DNA from 4 places in the Iodobacter fluviatilis genome. Region 3 is predicted to be linked to each of the others. Evidence: predicted binding sites of a transcription regulator. Region 3 holds the regulator's gene; each other region holds the start of a gene.
The links. Region 3 encodes FliA, which starts transcription of late flagellar genes. Its sites were predicted from a motif close to GCTAAAGNTNNNNNNNNNNCNGCCGATAAT; they were not measured.
Positions count from the first base shown of each region.

Region 1: a site for FliA is predicted at 5,319-5,348, ahead of C1H71_RS16410 (flagellin N-terminal helical domain-containing protein). Genes of this name have one in related genera too.
Region 2: a site for FliA is predicted at 2,249-2,278, ahead of flgM (flagellar biosynthesis anti-sigma factor FlgM). Genes of this name have one in related genera too.
Region 4: a site for FliA is predicted at 4,013-4,042, ahead of C1H71_RS10295 (flagellin N-terminal helical domain-containing protein). Genes of this name have one in related genera too.

Region 1 is NZ_CP025781.1:3,699,796-3,707,229, forward strand. It holds gene C1H71_RS16395 (cephalosporin hydroxylase family protein) at 1-549, shown strand, start outside; gene C1H71_RS16400 (rhamnan synthesis F family protein) at 701-3,274, shown strand; gene C1H71_RS16405 (glycosyltransferase) at 3,280-5,232, shown strand; gene C1H71_RS16410 (flagellin N-terminal helical domain-containing protein) at 5,418-7,049, shown strand; gene C1H71_RS16415 (flagellar protein FlaG) at 7,125-7,434, shown strand, end outside.
Region 2 is NZ_CP025781.1:237,282-244,715, reverse strand. It holds gene nagB (glucosamine-6-phosphate deaminase) at 1-289, shown strand, start outside; gene C1H71_RS01135 (GNAT family N-acetyltransferase) at 372-893, shown strand; gene C1H71_RS01130 (C40 family peptidase) at 912-1,409, shown strand; gene C1H71_RS01125 (flagella synthesis protein FlgN) at 1,424-1,903, opposite strand; gene flgM (flagellar biosynthesis anti-sigma factor FlgM) at 1,905-2,192, opposite strand; gene C1H71_RS01115 (M13 family metallopeptidase) at 2,442-4,451, shown strand; gene C1H71_RS01110 (transporter substrate-binding domain-containing protein) at 4,623-5,414, opposite strand; gene C1H71_RS01105 (hypothetical protein) at 5,593-5,865, opposite strand; gene fliW (flagellar assembly protein FliW) at 6,280-6,696, shown strand; gene C1H71_RS01095 (acetyl-CoA carboxylase carboxyltransferase subunit alpha) at 6,981-7,434, shown strand, end outside.
Region 3 is NZ_CP025781.1:2,591,111-2,598,544, forward strand. It holds gene C1H71_RS11560 (lysophospholipid acyltransferase family protein) at 1-115, opposite strand, end outside; gene C1H71_RS11565 (flagellar motor protein) at 228-968, opposite strand; gene C1H71_RS11570 (RNA polymerase sigma factor FliA) at 978-1,718, opposite strand; gene C1H71_RS11575 (ABC-type transport auxiliary lipoprotein family protein) at 1,762-2,343, opposite strand; gene C1H71_RS11580 (MlaD family protein) at 2,413-3,462, opposite strand; gene C1H71_RS11585 (ABC transporter ATP-binding protein) at 3,487-4,233, opposite strand; partial or broken gene C1H71_RS11590 (ABC transporter permease) at 4,233-5,308, opposite strand; gene C1H71_RS11595 (MinD/ParA family ATP-binding protein) at 5,945-6,847, opposite strand; gene flhF (flagellar biosynthesis protein FlhF) at 6,825-7,434, opposite strand, start outside.
Region 4 is NZ_CP025781.1:2,285,508-2,292,941, forward strand. It holds gene C1H71_RS10280 (TIGR03862 family flavoprotein) at 97-1,329, opposite strand; gene C1H71_RS10285 (SPFH domain-containing protein) at 1,507-1,734, shown strand; gene C1H71_RS10290 (hypothetical protein) at 1,731-2,000, shown strand; gene C1H71_RS10295 (flagellin N-terminal helical domain-containing protein) at 2,071-3,945, opposite strand; gene C1H71_RS21435 (hypothetical protein) at 4,278-4,412, shown strand; gene C1H71_RS21030 (hypothetical protein) at 4,416-4,577, shown strand; gene C1H71_RS10305 (AAA family ATPase) at 5,328-7,434, shown strand, end outside.

The DNA.
Region 1 (7,434 bases), 1.1 Mb from region 3:
TCTGTATTGGCAATGCTTGATTATTGCGATGCAGTCAGCTCAGGGGAAGTGCTTGATCCACTAGCGTCCAAGCGTAAAATGATTGGCTTGGATATCGATATTCGCCAGCATAATCGCGAGGAAATAGAAAAACATCCTTTGGCGCATAAAATTGAAATGATTCAAGGCTCGTCCATCGATGCATCGATTGTTAAGCAAGTTAAAGAAATTGCTGCCCAATATTCAAAAGTATTAGTCTTGCTAGATTCTAATCATACCCATGACCATGTGTTGGCCGAGTTAAAAGCCTATGCGCCACTGGTTTCTAAAGGTAGTTATTGTATTGTGTATGACACGGTAATTGAAGATATGCCTGTCGATTCATTTCCTGATCGGCCATGGGATGTGGGTAATAATCCTAAAACCGCTTTGCATGCCTATTTAAATGAGTTACAAGCAGAAACTGTATTTGCCTCAGATGGTGAACGATTATTTTATGAAATTGATAAAGAGATTGAAAATAAGTTGTTGATTACAGTTGCTCCGGATGGCTACCTGAAACGTGCTTAATCAGCTCTTTCATTGTGAGTTGATTATGGTGTATTTATTGCACATAACTCATAATGGTTGGGTTGGTAGTACTCATGATGTTGATGTGTATGGTTTTTTATTTAATATCTGCATTGTTTATTTTGATGGAAAATTATAGTAGATGAAAAATATGAGCGAATATAATAAAGAATTAACTTTGATATTGCTTACGCATAATAGAAAGAAATTCTTAGAAAGAGCTGTTTCATACTACGCGAATTTCCCATTCAAATTACTTATTTTAGATTCGTCTAAAGTTAGCAATGTACCCTTGCTTGATAAATATAAAGATAAAAATCAAGATGTGGATTATATTCATTACCATTCTGATGCATATGGTGATTTGGTAAAAAAAATTAAGTATGGTGTTAGTCTGGTTAAGACAGAGTACGTGCTTTTTGTTGCCGATGATGATTTTACTCTGTTAAATGGTATTCAGGATAGTTTGCATTTTCTTAAAAATAATGCTGATTATGGGATGTGCCACGGCTATTCAATGATGTATCTGGCCGATGCAAAAGAAGTACATTATTTTCAGTACGCAAAAAAAATTAGTGGTGATTACTCTAGGGAGGGGGGCGATAGAATCATTGATTTTATGGCGGAGTATCATCCTCCCTTTTATGCCGTACAGAAAACAGCATTATTATCAAATTGGTTCGAGCGGATTTATGATGATATTTCCTTCGAATTTAGTGAGTTTGGACATGCTTTTCATATGCTTAATCTCGCTAAAGCGCATGTGTTACAGACTCCGTTTATGGTCAGGGAGTTGAATTATCCCTATTCAGAGCATTTAACAGATTTAAGAACAGCGATGGAAACCAAGAACATCCATCCGGAAAAAAGAGAGTATTTTTATTCATTTCTTGAGCGGCTATTGCTGGAAGTAAATCCACAGCGCCCATCTAAACAAGTGCGTGATTTAATTGAGCAATCCAGCCAAGTATTGGTGAGTTGTCTACAGTTAGAAACATCGCTTCAATTGGCGGAGTTGTTTTTTTCAACGGCTGAATCTACACCACAAAAGCTAGATTGGACCTTCTTAGCTAAGCAGCCAATTACCGAATTGCCTTTTTATTCAGCAACTTTCTTTAATACATTAGCTGAAATTGATACCCTGATTAGAGTGATGCCCTGTGGTAAGTTGCAACTTGATAGCTTAAGTAAATTACCTAGACAGCAAAATGATCCTTATATGGCTTTAAGAATTGCACAAGGCCATTTTATCGATGAATTGTCGCTTATTTCTCCTCGCGTTGCTGTGGTGCTTCATCTCTTCTACCTTGAGCAATGGGACGAAATTAAGCCTTTACTGCTTAATATTCCCTATGACTTTGATTTATTTGTTTCGACCATCGCAGAGAATAAGAGCGATGTTATGTCGATGTTGGCTGCCGATTTTCCAAAGGCAAAATTATATATTACAGAAAATAAAGGCCGCGATATTGGCCCCTTGTTTGAGCTATTGCAGCATGAAAATCTAGCCAACTATAATTTTGTTTGTAAATTGCATACCAAGAAATCCCCCCATTTAGACCCTGATTTGGTGCAAAAATGGCGTGAAGAATTATTAGTTTCTTTATTGCCTTCCAAGGAAGGCGTGCAGGCTATTTTTGATTTATTTAATACCCGCCCAGAGGTGGGTATTGTGACTGGGGCGGGTGTGCTGGTGCATGCGCATTACACGCCCGGCGGCAATATTGGTTTGCTGCGCGAATTGGCCGCACGGCTGGGTTTCAATTTAGATGAAACAGCCTATGAGTTCCCCGGTGGTTCAATGTTCTGGTGCCGTGGGAGCGTGTTTAATTCAGTTAATGCACTGAATATTTCGGTGGATGATTTTGAGCCAGAAGCTGGACAAACCAATGGCACGCTGGCGCACGCTATTGAGCGTTTGTTTCCATTGATTGCCTATCATCAGGGCTTGCTAACGGTGGATGCTGGCTATCAGGGGCATGTTCCTAATCCGCGGTTCCCTAATAGTAGTGAAGAGTATTTGCACTGGCTAAGTAAGCAGGCGCTGAGTATCCCTGAGGCTAAATTATTTGATTTGCATGCAGCAGCCGTGTCTTTGCCTAAGGTTAAAATTTGTATTGTTGATCGTTTTGCCAATAAAAGCGGCTTAATTGCTTCAATAAATAGCGTTTCGTGCCAGTTTTATGCTGATGTGGAATTACTGGTGTGCTCAAGTGCGGCCAATCCTATGCCAGAGTCTGGGATTGAATGGATTCAAGTTAAAGATGGGTTTTATTCTGCGGTGCTGGATACCTTAGTCCAGCAGGAGTGCGCATGGCTGGGGCTGATGGAGGCAGGAGATCAGCTCACCATGAGTGGTTTATTGCTGGCGATGCACCAGCTGGCTGAGCATCCAGAATGGAAAGCAGTTTATTTTGATGATGATGTGATGAATGCCGATGGCCGCCCTGCGTGCCCGCGTTTTAAACCTGATTTTGATATTAATTTATTACGCAGCATTCCCTATGCCGATGGCTTTTTATTACTCAGAACTGATGTGGCTTTGGCCGGTATTTATCAGCAGCTTGAAGGCTGGGGGGGGAGCAGCTCACGCTTTTATTGCACTGCTATGAGCAGTATGGGGCGAAATCGATTGGCCATATCCCAGAGCTTGTTACGCATCTGCAGATTAATGATTCCAGAATTTTATCCGATCCCCGTCGTTATAAAGATTTCTCACAATTAATCGAAATGCATTTACAGCGAGCAGGAGTTGACGCTGAAGTATTGCCTAATGGCCGAGTAGAGGGCGCAGTGCGGGTGAAATATGCACTGCCAGAGCGCCCACTTGTGAGCATTATTATTCCGACTAAAAATCAGCTGCCTATGCTGCAGCGCTGTATTGAATCTATTTTGGAGAAAACCAGCTACTCGAATTATGAAATTATTATTATTGATAATAATAGTGATGATCCGCAGGTACAGTCTTATTTGGAGCAGCTCGAGTTATTACTTAGCGATCGGTTACGGGTGTTTTCTTACCCGCATGCTTTTAATTTTTCTGCGATTAATAATGCGGCAGTGGGGCAGGCCAATGGCGAGTATTTGGTCTTGCTTAATAATGATACGGCCATGATTCAGGATTCATGGCTGGATGAGTTACTGCATCATGCCATGCGGCCAGAAGTAGGGATTGTGGGCGCTAAGCTGCTGTATCCAAATGGCCTAGTGCAGCATGCGGGCGTTGTGCTTGGCTTGCGTGGGCCGGCTGATCACCCGTTTATTGGCGCTTCGCTGGAGGAATCGGGCTATATGCACCGCCTGCAGCTAGATCAGCAGTATTCGGTGGTGACGGCGGCCTGCATGATGATCCGTAAATCCGTGTATGTGCAGGCAAGGGGAATGGATGAGCAGGACTTCAAAGTTTCTTATAACGACGTTGATTTATGCCTAAAGGTAAAGGCGCTGGGCTATTCAACGGTCTGGACGCCATATTCAGTGGTGATGCATGAGGGGAGCGTGAGTCAAACGCAAATTAACCCAGATAAGGCAGCTGCTAAGCAATTACGCTTTGAGGGTGAGCAACTGGCGATGTACCGCAAATGGCGGCCAGAGATAGGCAATGACCCTGCTTATAATAAGAACTTAACCCTCAGCGGCAATGGTTTTGAATTAGAGCATCGCTCGCTGTTATCTTGGCGGCCATTAAGCTGGAAGCCTTTGCCTGTGGTGCTTTGCCATCCGGCTGATCAGACTGGCTGCGGGCAGTATCGTATTTTGCAGCCTTTTGCTGCAATGCAAGAGGAGCAAAAAATCTCTGGGGCCATTGCTTTTGAGCTGTTCCCGGCGTTTGAGCTGGCAAAGTTAGCACCTGATGTTATGGTTTTTCAGCGGCAGATTTCGGCGCAACAAATTGATTTTTTGCGCCTATCCAAAGCCTGCACGCCTTCATTTAAGGTGTATGAATTGGACGATTACTTGCCCAATATCCCCATTAAAAGTGCACATCGCTCGCATATGCCTAAGGACGTGGTGAAGTCTTTGCGCAAGGCTTTAACCTTTGTTGACCGCTTTACGGTATCAACTGATGAGCTGGCCAGCGCTTATCAGGGCATGCATTCGGTGATGCATGTGGTAAACAACTATCTGCCCGTGCCGCTCTGGGGCGATTTGCATTCAGAAAGAAATCAGGGCAAAAAGCCACGTGTGGGCTGGGCAGGGGGCGCGAGCCATACTGGCGATTTAGAATTGATTGAAAGTGTGGTGAAGGCGCTTGCTAGTGAAGTTGAATGGGTGTTCTTTGGGATGTGCCCAGATAAGCTGCGCCCCTTTGTGCATGAGTTTCATGCGGGTGTGCCGATTGGTCTTTATCCGGCAAAGCTAGCTAGTTTGAATCTTGATTTAGCTCTAGCGCCTTTAGAGCAGAATATTTTTAATCAGTGCAAAAGTAATCTGCGCCTTTTAGAGTACGGCGTTTGTGGCTTTCCAGTGATCTGCACAGATATTGCCCCGTATCGAGGTAGTTTGCCCGTTACACGGGTGAAAAATAAGCACAAAGACTGGGTGGAGGCGATTAGAAGTCATTTGGCGGATATAGATGCCAGCGCTCGCATGGGGCGCGAATTAAAAGCAGTAGTATTAAAAGACTGGATGCTTGATGGGGCTAATTTAGATAAATGGCGCGAGGCTTGGTTGCCTAATTAAATGGTGTGAGGTTTGTTTTGGCTTGGCGGAAACAAACCTCAATCGCTTGGCTTGTTTTTGGTCATTGAAAAAAGATTAGAAATAGTCCTCAAGTTTATCGGTGCTCTTCCGATAAAGCATACAAGGGCTTACTTATATGCCTGAAACACTAAGCACCGATTCCAGGACAAGCAAGGGGTAGTATCATGTCTCAAGTCATTAACACCAATGTACCATCACTCAATGCGCAGCGTAATTTAGCTTCGTCATCTATGAGCTTATCAAACTCACTACAACGCTTGTCCTCGGGTCTGCGTATTAATAGTGCCAAGGACGATGCAGCGGGTCTGGCGATTTCAGAGCGTTTCACTTCTCAGATCCGCGGTATGGATCAGGCCAAGCGTAATGCCAACGATGGTGTTTCACTTGCGCAAACCGGTGAAGGCGCTTTAGGTCAGATGGGCGATATTTTACAACGTGTACGTGAGCTGGCTGTTCAGTCTGCCAATGCCACCAATACTTCAAATGACCGCTTAGCGATCAACTCTGAAGTGACACAATTAGTTTCAGAACTCGATCGTTTTGCAACATCAACCGAGTTCAACGGTCAGAAGTTGTTTGACGGTAGCTTCACCGCAGCTACGTATCAGGTTGGTGCCAATACTAACCAGACTATTACTGCAAATACTGCAAACTTACGCACCAACCAATATGGTACTTACCAGGTGGGTGTGGGTAATGGTACGGGCAACTTAGCAACGACTAATTCTGTTTCTGGTTCTACAGCGGTAACTGCTGGCGCAACAGGGACGGTTAATGTGGATGGCGCTGCGGTAACTTCTTCTGGCTCATTCAGTATTAATGGAACCAATATTTCGGTTTCTGGTACAGATATGGCGAAAGATATTGCCAATAAAATTAATGCTGCCGGAACAGGCGTAACCGCCACTGCACGTACTGAAGTTAACTTAGGCTTGGCATCTGGTACATACAGTTTAACTGCCGCGTCAAAAAGTAGCACATTTGAGTCTGTCTCATTTAACGTGAATGACTTGGATAACAACGGCAAAATTGAAGCCGACGAGTATTCGCAAGCGATTCAGGCGTTTAATGCCAAGTCTTCCAAAACGGGGATTACCGCTGAACTGGCGACTTTTGAAGACTCATCTAAAACGACTCAATATGCATTGAAACTAACTGCTGCTGATGGCTCAAATATTGCGCTAAGTAATGACCCAAGTAATGCCAGTGGTTTTGGTGGTGGCGTCACTAAATGGGACATGGATGTCACTAATTCCAGTGGTGCTATTCAGTATATGTCCAGTGGTCAAGCCGGTGCGGTCTCTACATCTGCAGCGGGTTCAGGCGTGGTGACTTTTGGTGGTCAGGTTGTACTGAACGCCACTAACTCATATTCCGTTACAACGAGCGGTGCAGGTTTTGCTTCTGGTGTGTTGGCGGTAGGTGGAACTTCTACTACAACAGCTTTAACCAGTGGTGCAGCGTATGCATCTACACTGAAAACAGTTGAAAAACTAGATATCTCAACTGTTCAAGGTTCTAACCAAGCTTTACGTGTGGTTGATGACGCTTTATCGACAGTAAATGACCAACGTGCTAAGTTTGGTGCGCTGCAAAGTCGCTTCACTGCTACGATTAATAATCTGGCCACAACGTCAGAAAATATGAGCGCTGCGCGTAGCCGGATTAGAGATGCCGATTTTGCAGCAGAAACTGCAGCGCTCACACGGGCTCAGGTCTTGCAACAAGCAGGTACAGCAATGTTAGGCCAGGCTAATGCCCTGCCAAACCAAGTGCTAAGTTTGCTGCGCGGCTAAGTTTAAGCTAGGCTTGAATGAGTCAAGGCCCCGGCAAACTCGTGTTGCTGGGGCGTTTCTACAGGAAGGTGTATCATGGATATCCAATCAACTTCGCAGCTTTTACCCCCTGTCGCGGCTAAAGGTGTTAATGAGCGCTTTCATGACGCGCCACCTACTGAATTGGCAAAGGTAGTTAGTGCAGAGCCGGTCAAGGTGAGCCCTGATGCGGTACAGGCACTGAAACCCGCTGCTGATGCAAAAGAAGTTAAACAGGCAGTAGAAAAGCTAAACCAAGCGGTTCAAGGTTTCTCTGATAGCTTGCAGTTTTCTGTTGAAGAAGAAACAAAGCTGCCTATTGTTAAATTAATTGACACAAAAACAAAAGAAGTGATTCGACAATTTC
Region 2 (7,434 bases), 2.1 Mb from region 3:
TCGTTTTACCCATAAAGTGACTCTAATGCTAGAGACTCGTGAAGCAAATAAACGCTTTTTTAATAGTATTGATGAAGTGCCAACCCACGCATTAACTATGGGTATGGGCTCTATTTTGCACGCAAAATCAATTCTATTAGTGGTAAAAGGTGCTGAAAAAGCGGATATCCTTGATCGCACTTTAAATGGCCCAATCACAACCCAAGTACCTGCTTCCTTTTTGCAGACGCATCCACGGGTAATCGTATTAACGGATTGCGACGTGCATTATAAGCGTTCACATTCTTAATTTTGTCGTAGTCTGGTATATAAAACACCAAGGGTTTTAGTCCTGAGGTGTTTTTTTTATTTGAATGTGAATGGAATAAAATATGCAGGTGGTTTCTTGCAACTATGCTCAACATGCAGAGCAAATACTGAATATTTTTAATGAAGCTATTGCAAACTCTACGGCGCTGTATGATTACACGCCAAGACCATTGGCCAGTATGGTGGCTTGGTTTGAGGATAAACAAAGTAACCAATTGCCTGTGGTGGGAATTGAAAATGATGCGGGTGTTTTAGTTGGATTCGCGTCATATGGTGCATTTCGTGTACGCCCCGCCTATAAATACTCGGTTGAGCATTCCATTTATATTCACCCAGAGCATAGAGGGCAAGGCCTAGGTAAAAAACTATTGCTGCTTATTATTGAACAAGCCAAAGCTCAGGGATATCACACCTTGATTGGCGGAATCGACAGCGATAATGCCGCTAGCATTGCTTTGCATGTGCAGCATGGTTTTATTCATGCGGGCACGATTAAAGAATCTGGTTTTAAGTTTGGCCGTTGGCTAGATCTGGCATTTTACCAACTTATTTTGGCAACACCGGAATATCCTATTGATGGTTAATCAAGGGAGGGGTTGAGTTTGAAAAAGATTCTATTGCTGGCGATTATATTTTTAAGTGCGTGCAGTAGCACGCCACAAAAAAATAAAACGGCTTATCCCGTATCTAAATCACTGAATAATATTCAAGCGCAAGGTGCTGGATTGGAAGTGGTGATGTATGCCTTGGGCTTATTAGATGTGAATTATCAATTTGGTGGGAATAACCCTGAAGCAGGTTTAGATTGCAGCGGCATGGTGAGTTTTGTGTATAAAAATGCCGTGGGTGCAGTGCTGCCCCATAATGCTGCACAAATTGCGAATTTAGCGCGCCCAGTTGCCATAGATCAATTGCAAGCAGGGGATTTGGTGTTTTTTAATACCTTAGGAAAATCTTTTTCACATATGGGGATTTACTTGGGGGATGGTCGCTTTATTCATGCGCCATCATCCAAGGGGAAAATCAGAGTGGAATCTTTATCTAGCCCGTATTTTGCTCAGCGTTTTGAAGGTGGGCGTAGCTTGCTGGCGCAAAACTAGCATTGTAATGGCTGCTATGCAGTATCGCGCCGTTGGCCTTGGGGCAAGGCTGTGAGCTTGCCATCTGGTGAATACAGCGGGCTATTGTGGCTGGCTTCAAGTAGCTGCTGCATAAAGGCATTGATTAGATGCTGACGGGTTTCTATAAGCTTGCCATTGCTGCTATTAAAAGCTGAGGCTTGGCGCGAGGTTTCTATCAAGGCTTGCCACTCAATTAGTGCGCTAGGCAGTTGCGTGCTAAACCATGCGCTTATATCACTATTTGGGCTAAGGCCTTGTTTGGCAAAAAAATGGCTTAGCGCTAAGCCGGCTTGCTCAGCCTCGAGTGCGGTGCTTTGTTTTTTTTGGGTGAGTGACATCAACTGATCCAGCTGATTGCCAATCAAAAATTCTTGCTCTTCTTTCAGTAGGCCAAGCATTTCTTCCATGCTGCACTTTGCCTGATCCAAAAGTGGGATCAAGGTATCTAACGGCAGTGCCGTATTTAATGTCATTTTACTTGCCTAGTAGTTCTTGTGCGCTCTGAATGATTTTGCCAGCAATCGCTTCGGTACGCACGGTAAAACGCCCTTCACTAATTGCTTTTTTGAGCGATTCAACGCGTTCCGCATCAAAAGAGGGCTTAGCACTTTGCTCAATTTGACTCAGCTTTGCCGCAAGTGGGTTGATTGTTACGTTATCTACACTTGCGCTATGCTCTGTACTACCCGCTCCGCTATTTGGAACGCGATCATTATTGCGGTTGAGTGCTGGGTTGAGTGGTTTTGATGAGTCGATTTTCATGGTATGTCTTCCTTCGTCACCGGCCAGTGTGACTTGCTATTACTGTCATTATGCCTAGTATCGACGCAAATCGTAAAAACTTTAGTAATCTTCCTGCATATAAGGCGTCTCTGATGTATTTTTATTGTTTTTTATTGATTATCTTTCACGTTCGGACAGGCTTAGGGCATTATATGCTTTAGATTACTTAAACTAATTATCATGCAAAGCTTTTAAATAAGCCGATGTGTCCATTGATGGGGATTTTGAATGAAACGAAAATTTGTTTTAACCCTTATTGCCGCCGCTTTGGCATTCGGTGCACAAGCAGCATCTCGTTCTGGTTTGGATGTTGAGCGCTTTGATAAAAATGTCCGAGTGCAAGATGATTTGTATCTTGCCGTAAATGGTAATTGGTTAAAAAATACTGAAATTCCTGCGGATAAATCATCACATGGTTCTTTTTTAATTCTAAGAGACCTTGCTGAATCACAAGTTCACACTGTTGTAGAAACGGCCTCAAGCCAGAATGGCGCAGCCGGATCTGCCGTTAAAAAAGTGGGGGACTTGTATCAAAGCTATATGAATGAAACGCTTATCGAGCAGCGTGGCTTAGCACCATTACAAGCAACCTTATCTATGGTTGATGGTGTTAAAAGCCATAAGGAGTTAGCCTCAGTATTTGCGTCATTTACATCCTTGGGTATTGGCACGCCTATTGCTTTATATATTGGGCAAGATGAAAAAAACTCAGCAAACTACATTGTTAATGTCAATCAATCTGGATTAAGCCTACCAGACCGTGATTATTACTCCAAGCCTGATGCTAAGTTTGTTACAGCACGGGCTGCACTAAGCCTTTATGTTGAAAAATTACTGAAATTATCGGGTGAATCAACGGTTGATGCGACAGCTTTATTGGCGTTTGAAACTGAATTGGCACAAGCGCAATGGACTAAAGTTGAAAATCGCGACCCTCATAAAACCTATAATAAAAAAACGCAGCTTGAATTAACTCAGCTTGCCCCTCATTTTGCATGGGTGGAGTATTGGCAGGCGATGGGCGTGACAAGTAAAGCAGAGGCTGTCATTGTTTCTCAGCCTAGCTATATTAGGGAAATGGGTGATATTTTAGCTAATACACCTATTGCTACATTAAAGGTTTGGTTGAAATTTAAAGCATTAGATCAATATGCCAATGCCTTGCCAAAGGCCTATGCGGACTTAAACTTTGATTTTTATGGTAAAGCATTATCAGGGGTGCCAGAGCAAAAGCCTCGTTGGAAAAAAGCCATTGCGGCCACCAATAGCAGTTTGGGTGAGGCTGTGGGTGAGTTATACGTCGCTAAATACTTTAGTCCTGATGCCAAAGCTAAAATGGATGTGATGGTTAATAATCTGTTGGTCGCTTATCGTAATTCTATTAAAGATCTCACTTGGATGAGCCTGGCAACCAAGGTGAAAGCTCAGGAAAAGCTGGCTAAATTTACGGTGAAAATAGGCTATCCAGAAAAATGGGTCGATTACTCCAAGCTAGAAATTAAAGCCGATGATTTGCTGGGTAATTTGCAACGATCACAACGTTTTGAATTTGCGCGTAAAATTGCAAAACTAGGTAGGCCTATTGATCGTAAAGAGTGGGGGATGACGCCGCAAACGGTAAATGCTTATTACAATCCAAGTATGAATGAGATTGTATTTCCTGCGGCCATTTTACAAGCGCCATTTTTTAATTTTTTCTCCGATGATGCGGTTAATTACGGTGCCATCGGCGGCGTCATTGGACATGAAATTTCGCACGGTTTTGATGATCAAGGTAGCCAATTTGATGGCGATGGTAATTTAGTCAATTGGTGGGGAAAGCAAGACGGTGATGCTTTTAAAGCGCTCACCAATAAATTAGTGGCTCAATACGATGCCTACGAGCCTATTGTAGGTAAGCACGTGAATGGGCAACTTACCTTAGGTGAAAATATTGCCGATCTATCAGGCTTGGCAGTGGCATATAAAGCTTATCAGCTGTCCTTGGGGGGCAAGCCCTCACCTAAACTTGAGGGGCGTACTGGTGAGCAGCGTTTTTTCCTAGGCTGGAGTCAAGTATGGGCTAGCAAAATGCGTGAGCCGATGACTTTGCAATTACTTTTGAGTAACCCCCATAGCCCTGGTGAATTTAGAGCCAATGGCGCAGCAGTCAATAGTGATGCTTTCTATGAGGCATTTGGTGTGAAAGAAGGTGATGCGATGTACAAGCCAAGCTCGGAGCGGATCCGCATCTGGTAAAAGTAGATCAATAAGGCATCAGAATTCTAGAGGCCTTATTGATGGGGGATTAGATGTTACTGCGGCGGCAGATCCTGTTTTAAAAACAGGACCTGCCGCCGTTTTTATTGCTTAAAAAAATTGCAGCGTGCGTTGTTGTATTCTGGCTGCCTGCAGTTTTTTTACAATTGATTAGCCTTGAATGCGGAAAGTACGGGGGAAAGGAGTGCTAGTTTGTGGCCCAAACCAGCGATTAAAGATTTGCTCTGCTTCGCCGGTTTTTTCTGACTCAATTAATAATTCGTTCACGGTGTTCATTAGGCGTTTTTCTCCTAATTTAGTCGCAATGGCTAGAATTTCGGTGGCGTTAGAGAAATTTGAAATCTCGTACTGCGATCTGTTTGGCATTTTGTTTAATGCCGCAGCCAAAGTTGGCTCGTCATTCATGACTGCGTCGATAGTGCCTTGATCTAGTGCGCGAGTAGCCTCAGGTATGTCCGCAAAAGTGGTCATGCTGGCATTAGGGTAAAGCTTACGTGAGATGCTTTCGCCTGTTGTCCCTTTGGATGCGCCAAGGCGGGCATTGGCAAGGGAGTCGGACGTTGGATACCGGCCTTTACGGATTAATGCTTTTTGTGCAGCTACAAAATAGCCCAAGCTGCAACTTACTTCGCGCTCACGCTCAGGCGTTTTAGTAAAAGCAGCGACTAAAATGTCTACTTTGCCAGCTTTTAAGCTTGGTATGCGATGGCTAGGGTCTAAATCCAGTACTTGTAGTTTAACGCCCATTTTTTTTGCAATGAGGGATGCATAATCAATGTCGTAACCGGAAAAGGTTTGATTGTCATTTCGTCTGGCAAAGGGAGGGTTATCAGGCAATATACCTACGACTAAAACCCCACGTGTTTTGATGGTGTCGAGCAAATCGGCATGGGCCATCAGGCTGATGGCGCTTAATAAACTTGCGATAAATATACGTAGCATAAATAACCTTGATCACCGTTTATTGAGTCAGCGATGATATTTTTCAAAAGTTGAATGGGCCAATAGTAGGGAAATGGCCATATTTATTTAGAAAAACAGTGAGCCATTAGGAATGACAACTTGCTTATCCTCTGAGAACTCTCTCATTTTATACATGAATTGGTAAAAAAATGAAGGTTTATCTTGTTTCTTTGATGCGCATGTGATTTTTATTGCACACAACTTGTGTTTGTTTAAAGGTAAGGCATAAATGATTAGGTTTGCTTATCAATTGGGTTGTTTTTGCGGTGATAATTACGCTGTTGCCGTTCAGCGTTCCATCTATGCTTGATTGATGGGGTGATGTAAGCAATGAGGCTGTTACCAATGGCGAGTAAGCTTTATTTGAATGGCATGTTGTGGTGGCGTTTTCTTCTTGAAAGGAAAATATATTATTGAGGATCGCTGTCATTGGTGCTGCTTATATAAAGATGACTTATAAAGAATAAGCCACTACCTCGCCTGTAATAAGCACTTGCTTCCGGCTCAGCGCAATAGCGAATGAAACGTCAACAGACACTAGCAGCCTGTCGGACTTAGACGGTCGAAGCGAAAAATCGCCTGATTGAGACCAGATTTTGCCGGATTTGCAGCGCCAATAACGAGTTATTGGTCAAAAAGCTGGTGAAATATAGGCCGATCAGGTGACTTTGCAGCTGACTGATGCTAAGTCCGACAGGCTGCTAGTGTCTGCCCTGCACTATGTAATGCGCAGACCTCTCAATATAATGGTTGCTAGGGGTAAGATGGCAGAATAAACCAGCGTAGTTACTGCGCTGGTTTTTGCTATGTAGGTCTATTTTTTAACGTCATATAGGTTGAGATCATGCAAACATTAAACACGCGTTTTGGCGAGATAGATATCGATCCGGAAACGGTGCTGACTTTCCCTCAAGGTATGCCAGGCTTTGAAGATTGCACACGCTATAAACTGCTACATGAAGAACAGCCCAATCCTCGAGTACGCTGGCTGCAGTCTTTGGATGACGCGGATTTAAGCTTTAGTTTGGTGCAGGTGGAGCATCTTGGCCTGAATTATGAGGTAGAACTGAGTGATGAAGAATGTGCTTTGATTGAACTTGAGCATGCTGAAGATGCGATCTTACTATTATTATTGTCTCGCCCGTTTGAAGAAGGGCGTGAGATCACGGCTAATACCCAGGCGCCGGTGGTGCTTAATATTAAAAGTCGTAAAGCACTGCAGAAAGTCGGCATCCGGGCGGATATTGTATTTCGCAGCTGATTTGTATAGCTCTAAACGCTTGTTTGGGCGCTTAGAACTGGCCAATATGATGCATTAGAGCTTTGATTTGCAGATGGATTTTATGAAAGCAAGGCGATTTATTCCTAAGCTGGTCTAAACAAAGTTGCTATATGAAACAAAGGACTAGCGCGGATGTGATGAATTCAGAAAATATTCGGGGCGCGAGCATCTTGGGTGCTTGCTCTGCTTGCTGTATGATCCACGAATTTTTTCGGTAGCCTGTTAATTAAGGCTGCATTAGTCGCGCGCAGCAGGAGAGCAGCATGAAAACGACCTTTCTCGATTTCGAGCAGCCGATCGCGGAGCTTGAGAACAAAATCGAAGAATTGCGCTTCGTTCAAGACGATTCCGCCGTTGATATCTCTGTAGAGATTGGCCATCTTGAAAAAAAGAGCCAGGAATTAACCAAAACGATTTATTCGAAACTGGCTTCTTGGCAGATTTCGCAAGTGGCCCGCCATCCGCAGCGGCCATACACGCTTGATTATATTAAGGCGCTGTGCACAGATTTTGAAGAGTTGCACGGTGACAGAAGTTACGCCGATGATGCGGCGATTATCGGCGGTCTAGCTCGATTTAATGGCCAATCGGTGATGGTCATTGGGCATCAGAAAGGCCGTGACACCAAAGATCGTCAGTACCGTAATTTCGGTATGCCACGCCCAGAAGGCTATCGCAAGGCTTTGCGTTTGATGAAGCTGGCGGAAAAATTTAATA
Region 3 (7,434 bases):
GGTAAAAACCGAGCCAAGCTATAGGCAGGCGGGCTAAGGCCATCATCAAAAGTGTAAAACATAGCAGATCAAGCCCAGCAATGAGAAGACGAAGCCATTTTGCAAGCCAAAGCATGGGAGTTCTCCACTGAGCGATGGTGGTGCTGGGATAAAATGCAAAAATATGGCATAAGTATGTTTATATATAGATCAAAGCTGCTTGCGTACGGCGCTTACAAAAAACGAGCTCAGGGTAAAAAACCTGCCAGTTTGTTTTCTAGCACCCTTGGATTTTCACCATTGGCGATGGCGACTAAGCCTTCAAGTAGCATTTCACGACGTTTTATTTCGGTTTGAATATGTTGTTTTAGCTTGTGAGCAATGGGCAAAAACAACAGGTTGGCCATGGCAACGCCATAAATGGTGGCGACAAAGGCAACGGCAATGCCTGCGCCTAGCTTGGATGGATCGGTTAGGTTTTCCATTACATGAATCAGCCCCATCACCGCGCCAATAATGCCGATAGTAGGGGAGTAGCCACCGGCCGCTTCCCAAATTTTAGCGGCAGAGCGTGCACGATCTTCAAATGAATCGATATCAAGTTCCATTGCGCGGCGAATCACTTCTGGTTCGGCTCCGTCTACAACCATTTGCAGAGCGCGTTTTACAAAAATATCTTTTTCGCTTTGCACATATGCTTCTAAAGCAAGCAAACCTCCACGACGAGCTTGCTGGCTCCAGTTTAATAACACACCCAGTTGTTTTTTAAAATCGTGTTGAGGGGGGATAAACACCCACTTCACCATTTTTACGCCAGCAATAAAGTGATCTTGCCGAGTTTGCAACATGACGGCCCCAAGGGTGCCACCTGTCACAATTAAAAATGCCGTGGCTTGCATCAAGGATGCAACGTGGCCACCTTCTAAAATTTGGCCAAGAATCACAGCGGTTAAACCAAGTAAAACTCCAAAAATACTAATTTTATCCATATGTTTTTATCAACTCGTCCAATCGCCTAATCTGGCCCTTAAGCGGGCAATGGCTTGGCTGTGTAGCTGGCAAACTCGAGACTCGGTTACGCCTAGTACGGCACCAATTTCTTTAAGGTTTAGTTCTTCATCGTAGTACAGAGCCATAACCAGTTTTTCACGTTCGGGTAGCTCGTCGATGCCCCTGATTAAATTTCGCTGAAAATTTGCATCCGCAAGTTGCTGCAGCGGGTTAATTGCATGGTCGGCAGAGTATTGAACGTTGTGGTGGTTTTCATCTTCGTCTTCAATATCTTCGAGGTGCACCAGTTGGTGGCCTCGCGCTTCGCTGAGCATGTTTTGATAGGCTTCTAAATCGAGCTGTAGGTGTTGGGCGACTTCGCTTTCTAGTGGTGCTCTGCCTAGTTTGTGCCCTAGGGCTAACATCGCGGCTTCAATTTCGCGCATATGCTTACGGGCGTGGCGGGGCATCCAATCGGAGCTTCTTAATTCATCAAGCATGGCGCCACGAATGCGTTGTGAGGCAAAAGTTTCAAACAGTACGCCCGCATTTGGATCAAAGTTTTTTGCCGCTTCCATCAAGCCCATCATACCCACTTGAATCAAATCATCGACTTCTACACTCGCAGGCAAACGGCTCACCATATGATAGGCGATCCGTTTGACCAAGGGCGCATGCCGAGAGACATAATCCTCGTCTTGGCTTGCCTGAGTCTGACGATAAAGGGAGAGTGCGCGTGGCGCTGCCATTTGTTTCTACTATGAGGAGGCTTAAATCAGTTTAGCCGACCGTCTAAGAAGTTGGGAGCGAAATCAGTTTGCGTTCTAATTGTTTAAGGGTATTAGCGAGCGCTTGATCTAATCCTGCAGCTATATCGTTAGCACTCATTCCAGATAAGGGCTCACTTGCCGTAAGAATAGTGTCGAGTATAACAGGGGATTTCGCTGAGCTTAAGCGTATGTGCAGTTTTGCAACGGCGAGAGGCTGGGCTTGTAAATCGGTATGTAGCGTGAGTAATTCACCCTTGAGTTGGTAATCTGCGGTTTGCTTTGAATATAAGGGCAGCACTTCGCGAAATAAGCCACTGCTTTTTAACCAAGTTTGCGTATGAGTGGTGATAAGCCCTGTGGGGGAGGAGAGCCATTCACGGTAAGGATCTTTGACAAAGCGTTGGGTGCTTTCGCGGTAAAAAAAATTACGCTCGCCAAACGGGGCTTGGGCGCTAAAGGCATTTATTTGTAGTGTGCCTTTAAATTGCACCGCATGGCTAGGCCCGCTGCGCTCAATCACGGGTAAGTACGTTTCTTTGCTAGGGGTCGTGGTGCCGCAGGCGGCGATCAAAGCACTACAAAGTAAAATAATTAGGCGTTTCATAGGTATGCGGCCATTTTAGAGTTATTTTTTTATGGTAAGAGGTCGACGCTTTTTACTGCGGAACATCCGTTATTTATTTGGTAAAACATAAGGCGCAGGTGGTTTGCCAAGCAGTAGCCCAGTTGGATTAGCCCTTGCTGCTTCACTCATCACGCGTAAGTCTTCACTGATTTGTTGCATATTATTTAGTGTGCTATCTAAGCCGCCTTCATGTTGCTCTAGTAGTTTATCTAGGCGGCTAAAGCTACTTTCCATTTTCTGTAAGCTACCAACCAGATGTGGGTTTTCTAGCAGGGCGCGTGCCTGCTTGGCACTGGCGGCTAGATCGCTTGGGGCGCTGGCCCATGCCGGATCGGTCAGAAGCGTTTGTAAGGCTTGATTGCTGCTACGGGCTTCGTGCATAAGGCCACTGGCTTCGCTGCTGAGCTCAGAAAAGGGGATCTTTTCTAACTTTTCTGTAATCAACAGCATTTTTTGTGCGAGCGCTTGCAAAGGAATGTCATTCATCTTGCTATTCGCTGTGCTTAATACCTGATTTAAATTACTGATTAAGCCTTCAATATCTAGTTTTTGTAGGCGTATAGCAAGATTTTGGGTGGAGTTAACGAGTTGCGCCATCGTGCTTCTAGTCGATGGAATATACAGATGCTTAGGCTGCCATTGCATGGTAAGGCTGGGATTGCGTTCTAAATCTTGATAGTCAATTTCTAGGTAGCTGGTGCCCGTTAGGCCCTGAGGATTAAGCCGAACCCGCAGGCCTTTGGCGATTTCTTTATCTAAATAGCTTTGATCAGGAAACGGCATGTTTTTGCCACCAAATAGCTCGGGGCGAAGTTTGGCTTCGATCAGCACATATTGTTGGCGCTCATTGGGGGATAAATCCTGCTGATAGCGTGAATAGGTAAAGCCAATATGGCTGACTTCCCCTACGACCACGCCGCGATATTTTACTTTGGACCCAATATCAATACCCTGCACCGATTCATTAAAATAGCTTTCTAGGGTAATGGTGGAGCGCGTCCAGTGGCCCGCGCCAAAGTAGATGGCGAGAATAAGACATATGCAGAGCGCGGATAGAACAAATAGGCCTAGGCGATAATAGTGCTTTTGAGCGGTCATAATTTGGCCAGATATAAATAATAATTAATACGTATGCCGAGTAAAAAAATCGCTAACCCGTGGGTTGGGATCTGCAGCTAGCGTTTTCGGCGCGCCGATGGCAATCACGCCTTGTGCTTGTTTATCCAGCATGATGGCGCGGTCTGCAATGGTGAAAATACTGGCTAGCTCGTGGGTGACCACAATAAAAGTGGTATGCAGGCTATGCGCTAATTGCAAAATCAAGGCATCTAACTCGGCGGCGGTGATTGGGTCTAGCCCTGCTGATGGCTCGTCTAAAAACAAAACCTGAGGGTCTAGGGCGAGGGCGCGGGCAATGGCGGCACGTTTTTGCATCCCACCTGATAGCGCGCTGGGTAAAAAATCTGCATAGGCATCTAGCCCTACCAAGCGTAATTTTAAGCGGGCGACGATTTCACGGGCGGCAGCATTAAGCGGGGTATATTCTGCCAGCGGCAGCATGACGTTTTCTAGCACCGTTAGCGAGCCAAATAGCGCCCCCGATTGATACATCACGCCAATACGGGCCAAGATGCGTTGGCGCACTTCGCCTTGAGCACTAATGATGTCTTCGTCGCCAATCAGCACCGTGCCTTGTTGCGCGGGCAAAAGGCCGATCATATGTTTGAGTAGGGTAGATTTGCCACAGCCAGAGCCACCTAGGATGGTAATGATTTCACCCTTGTTAACCTCAAAGCTCACATCACGCAAGATAACGTGATCGCCATAGCCGCATTGCAATTGTTTGACTTTAATAATGGCGTGTTGCATTACCACCTCAATAAATAGAAAACAAAAGCAAACAGGCCATCGCTGATCACAATTGCAACAATGCTGCTCACAACGGCTTGCGTGGTAGCCGCACCTACGGCACTGGCTCCGCTGCCTGCTTGCAACCCCCTAAAACAACCAATCAGCGCGATTTCCAAACCGAAGATCGCCGCCTTAAATAGGCCCCCGCAAAGTCGCCCAGATGCACAATGCTTGAAACGCGTGTGATATAGGTTTGGATGGGGATATTAAAACTTAGCATCACAATCGCTGCACCTATCAAGCCAATTAACACAGCACAAGCCGATAGCAGCGGTGCCATTAGCGTGGTGGCAATCACTCTGGGTAGTACTAAATAGCGTATTGGATTGAGGCCTAAGGTGGTCAGGGCATTTAATTCTTCGTTTACTTTCATGCTGGCAAGCTCTGCGGCAAATGCCGCCCCAGTGCGCCCAGCTAATAAAATTGCCATCATTAAGGGAGCCAGCTCACGGACCAAGGAGAGGCCCACTAAATCGGCAACAAACATTTCTGCGCCAAATTGGCGCATCGGAATCGCTGATTGAAACGCTAAAATCATCCCTAGTAAGGCAGCAATCAGTGCCACGATAGGCAGTGCATCCGCGCCATTTTTACTAGCGGTGGTGAAAATCTCTGTAATGCGCAATTTACTGGGTGAGCGCAGCACTTGATGCATTGCAGCGCTTAGCTCGCCTAGATAGGTGATGGCACAGCGCATCGCCGTATTATGCTCAGCCGTTGCTTTGCCAAGGGTGGTGAGCCAGCCTATTTTTGCAGGGATAGGCGCTTGATAGAGAGGTGTATCTGCTTGAAAGGCATCAAGTAGCTCGGTAAAAGGAGGTGCTAAGTCCTTAATCCTGGCCCCGCCTTGAATGAGCAGATAAAACAGGGCCACACCGGCCCCATCACAATAAGTTACTTTGCTGGCATCTACTTCGCAGACACCAAGTGTGCTGGCCTGAGCCCAAAGTGGGGCAACTGCCTGGGCGTTTAATCGGCCTGAGAGTTGTAGAACTTTGCCCTCGGGAAAGGTTTGAATTTCAATTTGAGCCATTGAAGATCTTAATTTAAGTTTGTGCTGTAAGGACGGAGCGCAGCATACACCAATCGTTGCTTATGTAAGATTTAATAGAATTTACATAGGTAGTTAAAGAAAAGTTTAATTGTACTTAATTGTAAATACCTAGTGCCTTACAAAATTTACAATTTACCTTGATTTAGCAGTGATTCCTACTGTTTAGCTTACAAAAGTAGCTTGCTTGTTAACTCTTTGAATGATTGATTGCTACATAGCATTGCACCACTGGCCCTGTGCTAATTAAATTCTTGGTCAATGTGATTATCATGAGTGGGCTGTTGACGTTTCATTCGTCATTGCGCTGAGCCGGAAAACGGCCCAGCCCTTCGGGTTAGCTACATTTTTGGGGCGGCATGGCTTGCCTTGTTCAGCCCCAAAACTGCAGCCAATGCAGCCGCGAATGAAGCGCCAATAGACACTAGGCTGTTATGTTCTTTTAAATAGATGGCATGAGCATTACGGCATTGATGAGCAAACCGATCTGCTTAGTTACTTGATGCATTTGTTTAAGCGGCACAAGTAGGCGAGGGATTTATGGAGGTCATGCCACTTGGGTAGCCGCTTTTTGGGAGCAGTGTTTTTATCCAAGGCTATTCGATGGTTTTAAGCTGCTTAATGTTGGAGCTGCTCGGTAAGCAGGCGGCTGGATTCAACTAAGCGATAAAGAAAGCCGGTGCGATCTAGGCAGTGGCTGGGTTTACGCCAGCGCAGCATCACATCGGCGAGTTGCCGAAAAGCATGGCTGGATTCTGCATCGGGGAAAGCATCCAGCACCGTACGGCCTAAGCGTCCTGCTCTTTGTAGTTTTTCGTCTTCGGGCACATAGCCAATCAGCTTCATTTGCGCTGCATCGCCTAAATACTGTTTGGCAACGCTTTTTAGGCGGTTGAAAATCAGCCCCGCCTCGGTAATGGTATCGACACGATTCACTAAAATTCTAAATTCACGCCTTGCGTATTCTGTGCTGAGCAATTTAATGGTGGCGTAAGCATCGGTTAGCGATTCGGCGCTATTGGAAACTATCACTATCACATCATCGGCCGCCAAGCTGAGACAGGGTACGCCGTGGCTGGCGGAGGGGCGGGTATCGAGCAGCAAAAATTCAGCATACTGGATGAGTTGCTCAAACTCGGCCGATAGCCAAGTTAACTCCCGCTCGTTCAAGCTGCTTAGCACCGTAGCTTTAGCGCAGATAGGCAGGATAGAAAAGCCTGCATCGGTTGCTAGTAGGGTATCGGCAAGGGTCACTTCACGGCGGAGCACATGGTCTAGCTCGTGTTTTTGTTCTAGACGCATGCGGTGCGCCACATTGCCCATGCCGCTAAATTCATCTAATAGAATCACTTCACGATTGCGCTCGGCCAGTGCTGCGGCTAGGTTAATTGCCAGCGTGGTGGTGCCACTGCCACCGCGCCCACCATTTAAGCTGATGCTGCGGCAGGGTATGGGGGCAATCATGGCGCGCAGGCCAGCGGCTTGATCGAGCCACAGGCTAGGCACGGGAATGGCTCGCATGATTCATATTAAAATCCAGCGGATTATCCATGGTGCCGCCTTGTGCTCCCATATAGAGCGGGAACTCATCGGGCTTTAAGGTAAAAGCGCTATTTTGTGTTTCAGCCCTAAAAGCACGGTCTACTAAGTAAGATACATTGGCCCGGTGCAAGTCTTCTGGCACGCGCTGGCCATTGGTTAAAAAGTGCAAGCGTAGCTTGTGCCGGATCGCTACATCTAAGCAGCCACCTAGATTCATGGCTTCGTCGAGCTTAGTGAGAATACATCCCGCTAAATGGGTGTTGCGATAGCGGCGGGCTACATCGTCTAGCGTACCGGTCTGGGCATTGGCCGCTAGCAGTAGCAGGGTAGAGACGTTGTCTTCATCAAAGAGCGCCAGTTGCTCGCTGATGCGTTGGTCGCGCTGACCCATGCCGACGGTATCGATCAGTACCAAGTGTTTTTCGCTTAGATCGGCGAGGGTAAATTGTAGGTCGGTTTCGTCTTTGACTTCATGTACTGGCACACCAATAATGCGCCCGTAAATACGCAGCTGATCGTGCGCACCAATCCGGTAGCTATCGGTAGTCAAGAGCGCTACCGAATCT
Region 4 (7,434 bases), 310 kb from region 3:
TGGGTGTAGTGTGATTATAAAAATACGAATAGTGGAATGGCGAGATAGATTGATTAAGGATGAGCCAGCTCAAGTGATTGAGCTGGCTTTTTAAATTTAATTAATTTGATTCAACCAAGCCAAAGCACCTAATCCAGCTTGTCTGCCGCTGGCAAGGCAGGCGGTAATTAAATAGCCGCCGGTGGGCGCTTCCCAATCCAGCATTTCACCTGCGCAAAATACGCCGGGTATTTTTTCCAGCATCAGTTCTGGGCTCATGGCATCAAAGCGTACGCCGCCTGCGCTGCTGATGGCTTCGTCGATTGGCCGCGTGGCTAATAGTTTGAGCGGCAGGCCTTTAATCGCGGTGGCTAGCTTATTCATATCGTTAAAGTCGTTGCGGGAAATTTCTTCACGCAGCAAGCCCGCTTTTACCCCCTCGATACCTAATTTACGGCGCAAATGGCTGGCCATTGAATCCGCACCGCGTGGGCGTTTCAGGTCTTCCAATACGCGTTCCAGCGATTTGCCTGGGGCTAGATCCAGCAGAATATCGGCGTTGCCATTGGCTTTTATTTCATCACGGATGGCCGCTGAAAAAGTGTAAATCAAGCTGCCTTCTACGCCGCCCTTAGTCAGCACAAATTCACCTAGTTTACGTACGCCTTTAAATTCAATGGCGACGGCTTTCAGTGGCGAGCCAGCAAAGCGCTCGCTTAAGTGATCGCTCCAGCCAATATCAAAGCCACAGTTGGCGGGTGTTAAAGGCTCGATCGCGATGTCTTTTTCTGCCAGCAGCGGCTGCCATAGGCCATCGGAGCCTAGCTTGGCCCAGCTTGCGCCGCCCAAGGCCAGAATGGTGGCGTCGCTGCTGCGGCTGATTTCGCCTTCTGGCGTTGCAAAACGCATTTGCCCCGCTTCATTCCAGCCCAGCCAGCGATGGCGCACATGAATACGCACGCCGCTGCTACGCAATCTAGAAATCCATGCGCGCAATAGTGGCGCTGCTTTCATTTCTTTTGGAAACACGCGGCCAGAGCTGCCTACAAAGGTCTCAATACCCAGCCCGTGTACCCATTCTTGCAGGGCTTCGTTACCAAAGGCCGCCAGTAAAGGTTGCAACTCGGCACTGCGCTGGCCGTAGCGGGCTAAAAATGGCTCGGCAGCTTCAGAGTGAGTGATATTTAAGCCGCCCACACCGGCTAATAAAAATTTACGGCCTACCGATGGCATGGCGTCGAAAATATCCACGTCTACCCCGCCTTGGCTAAGAATTTCAGCGGCCATTAGGCCAGCAGGGCCGCCACCAATGATGGTGACAGATTTGCGCGGAGTAGAAGTAGTGGTCATGACGAGCCTTACGGTAAAAGCGCCGAAATCTGCTGATTTTGGGCGGGTAGAGCGGACTATATGAGGGACGATACAGCATGTGTAAAAGCGGCTGCGGCTATCAATTGCATAGCATGAATGCGCTGCATTTTAGCAGATTAGCGCGCCTTATATGGTCGGCATAAATGGGCATTCTCTGTGGGGCGTTTTTCAGAGTGTTGTCTTTTTATTCTGTTTGTTGTGATCAACGCCGATATCAGCATTTCATTCCGCATCGATTCGGGCGCAGCGCCGGTTTTGTACCAGAAATACAAGCGTGGTTTTGAGGAAATCATCAGCCAGATTATCCGTAATGGCATTCGCAATGTGCTGAATAATTACGGCAGCAAATACGATGCCGAAGGACTGAGCAATTTGGTTTTGTGAATGAGCTGCGCCTGCCAGCAAATATCCAAACCGCCATCAATGCCAAGCTGCAAGCTACCCAAGAAGCCTTAAGATTAGAAGCCATGCTGCGCAAAAACTTAGCCGATGCAGCCAATGCGGTTGCCGTTACTAAAGGCCAAGCCGATGCCAAAATCGCAGCCGCCCAAGGTAATGCTCGGGCCTTAAAAACCGTGGGTGAGGCCATTAAGGAGTACGGCGCAGAAGCCGCCCAGCTTAAAAACCAAACGCTATGGATGGAAAAGTGAAATGGGCAGTTGCCAACCAACAGCTTAGGAGCCAATACAATGGTGATGATTGGTGTGGGTAAATAAGTGCTCAGAGCGCACCTTTGAGCAGGGCCATTACCATATAGGGGGTGGTGTTGGCCTGAGCCAGCATCGCTGTGCCTGCTTTTTGCAAGATATTTTCGCGGGTTATGCTGCCCGTTTCCGCTGCAAAATCGGCATCAAGAATGCGGCTGCGTGATGCGCTCAGGCTTTCTAAGCTGGTCTGCATATTGGATACCGCCAAAATAAAACGATTTTGGTAAGCGCCCATTGACCCCCGAGCGGCACTGACAATATCTAGTGCGCTATCGAGTGAAGCGATGGCCGTTTGTGCGCTGGCGGCTGTCAAGGTATTGAGCGAGGTAATCCCTACAATACTGGCAATGGCCGTGGCTGCGGTAAAGCCCGCCGTTAACCCCGCTTTTTCTGGGGCGGCCCCTGCGATAGTCAGGCCGTCTGCATTACTGCTAGAAACGGTAACCGTGCCATGATTGGATGTGGCACTGGCGGCGGTTAAGGCGGCTCCGGCGATATTGCGCGTTACAGAACCTGCGGTAGTGGAAATGCCGGTGCTGGATGCGCCAGGGGTATTGTCATTTAGCACAACCGAGCCACCACCGTCTGCAGCACTAAAAGCACTTAGCGCAGCGGCCGTGAGTGGGTCGCCTTGCGCCATCGCAATCGCACCACTGAGCGCAGACGATACCGTTGCCGCATTATTACTGGCCCCAAGGATGTTTAAATTAACATTGCTGGCATTGACCACTGCTGAGGCGAGCGCTGAATTGCGGACGGTAAAGTTAATCCCGTTTACAGAAAACTGCGCTCCAGCCCCAACGTTGGCCGCAATATTAAAGGTGTTTTGCGCCGCCACTGCCGCTGTGCCTTGCTGCCCCACCATGGCCGCAGCTAAGCCTGTTTGATTAAGAAAGGCCGTTTTGTTAGCGGCTGCAATTGTTGCATTGGCGACGGTACCATTTAATCCAATCTCAATATCGCGGCCATCTGCGGCGCTTAGCGTCACCTTGCCAGCGCTGGCCGTCGCCGTGACGCCCGTTTGAGCGGCAAAGCCTGTAATGGCATTGGCCAAATTAGTACTTTGGCTATTTGCATCTGAGCCTGACGTGACCGAGCCAATATCCACGCCATTAATGTTAAATGCTGCAATGGTGGTGAATGAGCTGGCGGCCGCGCTGATGATTTTTGTGCTGGCCGTGGCGCTAACCCCTGATGTGGCTGTACTCGCATTAATGGCTGCTGCAATGGCGAAGGCGCTATCTGCTGCTTGACCGATCGCCGCGCCTTGTGTGGATGCACCAATTACACTTGCATTCAGTAATAAATCACCAGCAAGTAGTGTGGCGGTGGTTGCACCGCTGCTTATTGAAGCTTTAAAAGATGAGCCAGTGCTACCCAAATGGGTGGTTTGCATATTACTAATATGGCTGATGCTAATGGCATCGCCAGAATGAGCGCCCACAAAGAAAGAGTGCGAATTAAAACTGCCATCGAGTAGGCGGATACCATTAAATTGAGTTGAGCTGGCGATGCGCTGGATTTCTAAGCTAAGCATTTGTACTTCAGCATCAATCAGTTTGCGATCTGAATTGGATACTGGCGCATTGGCCGCTTGCACGGCTAATTCGCGCATGCGTTGCAGGTTATCGCTAATACTGCCCATTGCCCCTTCAGCGGTTTGCACCATAGAAATACCATCATTGGCATTGCGAACCGCTTGGGTGGTGCCCTTGATTTGAGCCGTCATCCGGCTGCTAATGCCCAGCCCCGCAGCATCGTCTTGTGCGCGATTGATGCGCAGGCCGGATGAAAGGCGATTTAAGGAAATAGCCAAAGCGCTTTGCGACGTACTCAAATTGCGCTGAGTACTGATCGCCGTAAGGTTGGTATTAAGGCTTATCGCCATCTTCCTATCCTGATTTATCCGCCTCATGCCCTATAAAACAAAGCACGCGCCTCAGGCCCTTGTTGATCTAATTCACGGTTTTAAAACCAGCATCAGCAAGCCGCGTATTTAAAACTTCTCGCGTACATTAACTAAGAAAATACGCCTAGCTGACCATTTTAAAGGCGAAATTAAAGCCAGCGTCATCCGCTATATCGGACAAAATGTGGAGGACTTAAGCATATTTTGCTGAGGCAGCAGAATTAACGGCCACAAGATGCTTACCGTGAATCATGGGTTAATAAAGTGAGGAAAAACTGTGATTTAAGCGGGCCAATAAGCTGCGGCTTGACATGGGCGTACTTACCCCGCCTAAAGACGGCATGCAAATCTTGCCCATCTCAGAAGTGGCGGCTAAAGATGACTTCTGGAATATCAAAAATGTAACTCGTGACGACCAACTCAGCGCCCACCGCGTACCGGCGTAACTGATGGGCATCATTCTCAACAATACTGGCGGCTTGGGGGATGTAGAAAAAGCCGCCCCCGTGTTTGCGTATAACGAGATTGAGCCATTGCAGGAGCGTATGAAGGAGTTAATCGACTGGCTAGGGGGGGAGGTGATCCGGTTCAAACCTTACGCAGTGCCCTAAACAAAGCCAAGCAAACAGCAAGCGCGGGGTTTTTTGCGTCTGCATTTTGAGAGGAATCCGCACTCAGCCCCCAGCACGCGCCCTCGTGACCCCACCACGCCTACCCACTTAACACACTATTTTTTATGCACCTGCATGAGGAAGGCTCAAGCCGCGCGAGATATGGCCCTGAACGGTAAGAAGTGTTCCTATAAAAGCTTGCACTGCTTGCGGATTTCTTGCGAATGGTTACAAGGTGCTAACACCTGCATAGGGATTACGGAATAACTGGGGACAGAGCAAACCTAAATCCTGCTATATTTCATGCCTTTAGAGCCGAAGAAAGTAGATTTAAATTTGCTCTGACCCCAGTTATTTAGACGCCATTGGCAGGTGCTGTGGCTCTGCTCGCGTTTCTCTCTGTACGGGTGATGGCCCAACCACCAGCTCAATTAAAACTAGCTTTAAAAAATTATATCTACCGAGCGTCAACAGCTTGGTCAAAGCCGACCTTGGCCATATTAAGTCCCAATGTACTGGTTAGCGGCCGCTCAAATGCAGATTTAGTTAACTAGGATTTTCTCTAGGCGACGGACTCATACTCCCAATCATCTACAGCCTTTTGATTAACTCCCTTGAGCATTCGCAGTTGGTGGATGCTACACGCTTCCACATGCACTAAATGAATAGTATATTTCTTTTTCCGACAGCAAAAAGGAAGGCAGAAGTCAACTTTGTCTTCTGTTAAACCAGAGAATAAGGGATAAGGTCGTGACGATTCTGCAAGAAATCCATACGTGGTCTAAGGACCTCACTGCATGGCAACAAGACGCAATCGCAAGGCTATACTCCGACCGGTCGCTTAGTGCTGCTGATTTGGACGACCTCTACGCATTGGCCAAGACTGAGGTTGGTATCCCTGACATGGAAGGTCGTGTGTGCAAAAAACTTCAGGATGCCGAAGTAGCTCTGCCGGTAAATCCAACACGAGTTGTGTTGCTTACGGCCATCAAGGCACTTACTAACGTCAATGCCTTGGCAAACGATGTGCGCCTACCCATTGCGAAAACTGGCGTTACTGCCATCTATGGTGAGAACGGCGTCGGGAAATCAGGCTATTCGAGAGTGTTCAAGAAGGCTTGCCGAGCACGTGATAGGCGCGAACCCATTCTTCCCAATGCGAATCTAGAGCTTAGACAGTGCGGATCAGCATTTGCGACGTTTGAAACGGAGATCGACGGCACCCCGATTGATCTGCAATGGAAAGCTGACGTCGATCCGCCCGAACCTCTTTCGGACATTGCGATCTTTGATACGCACTGTGCTCGTGCCTATATCGATAATCAAGGCGACTTCGCTTACGCCCCATACGGGCTGGATATCTTAGAAGGGCTGGTTGGGGCATGCAATGCACTAAAGGTTCGGGCCCTCGCAGAAAAAGCAGCGAATGCTCCAAGCGACGCCGCTTATGTGGTTCTTGCAGGAGAACAAACGAAGGTTGCCAAGACTTTGGTCGGAATCCCAAGCAAGACCAAGGTCGAAGATATTGAGGCTTTGGCCTCTCTCAGTGAGGCGGAGTTGGAACGGCTCACGTTTCTGAACAAAACCTTGGCCGAAACTGATCCCAAGCAGAAGGCTTTAGCGCTGCGGCAAAAGGCCAGCCGACTTACCTCACTAGCGGGTCGAGTAGCAACAGCGATCGACGTCGTGAGCGAAGCGACGGTCGCTTCGCTCAGAGTCCTAATCGATAAATCAAATGCGGCCAAAACAGCAGCTGAGCTTGCTGCAACCGAATTCAAGGCGACCCCCGGCCAACTGGTCGGAACCGGCGGCGAGGAGTGGAAGACACTCTTCGAGGCTGCTAGGACTTTTGCCGAAATCAGCTACGTGGATAACGAATTTCCATATTTGCCAGCAGATGCGGCATGTCCACTTTGCCAGAATACCCTTGGTCAAGAAGGCTCAGTGCGGTTATTGCGATTTGATACTTTCATCAAAGCAGCTGCTGAAAAGGCCGCGAAGGATGCACGCGAGGCCGCGGCCATTCCATTTAGGGTTATTCAACAGGCAAACGTAGATCTGATGTTCCGCGACGATTTGGTCGAAGAGGTTACGGAGCTCCGTCCAGAGGTCGCGGTTGTTTGTGCAGCACTTCAGTCCTCCCTCAAAAAGCGCCAAGAGGCCGTACTTCAGGCCGCTGCAGGCAAACTGGCCTGGGATGGGCTTACAAAACTATCCCTCGACCCACAGCCAAGCTTAGCCGAGATAATTAATAACCTGCAAGAACAGTCAAATGCACTCGATGCCATTACTGACGAGAACTTCAAGGGGGTCCTAGTCTCAGAGCAGGCGGAACTCGATGCTCGTCGTAGGCTGGCAGAGGTAAAGGGGGCTGTACTTGAGGCCATGACTAAGTATGAGTTCTGCCGAAAATTGCAAGTTTGTATTGAGGGCATGGATACACGGAGCATATCGCGGAAGTCGACTGAGCTTTCTCGCACTATGGCCAGTCAAGAGTTAGCTGATGCCCTAAACTCTGAACTCAGGCAACTCAAGGTTCATCACCTCAACGTTACCATGAAGCCCGGGTCGCCGGGAGGTAAAACCCAGTTTAAGCTAACAATGCAGTTGCCAGGTGGTGGAACACCGACGACCATCCTCAGTGAAGGTGAGCAGCGGGCCATTGCTATCGCATCCTTTATGGCGGAGATCCAACTTAGCAAGGGGCGCGGTGGCATCGTTCTTGATGACCCTGTCTCGTCGTTAGATCATCGCCGCCGCTGGGAGGTTGCTGAGCGTTTGGCGAAGGAGTCGCTGATCCGACAGGTGATTATCTTCACTCATGACATTTACTTTCTCCTGATTTTGGAGCAAAAGG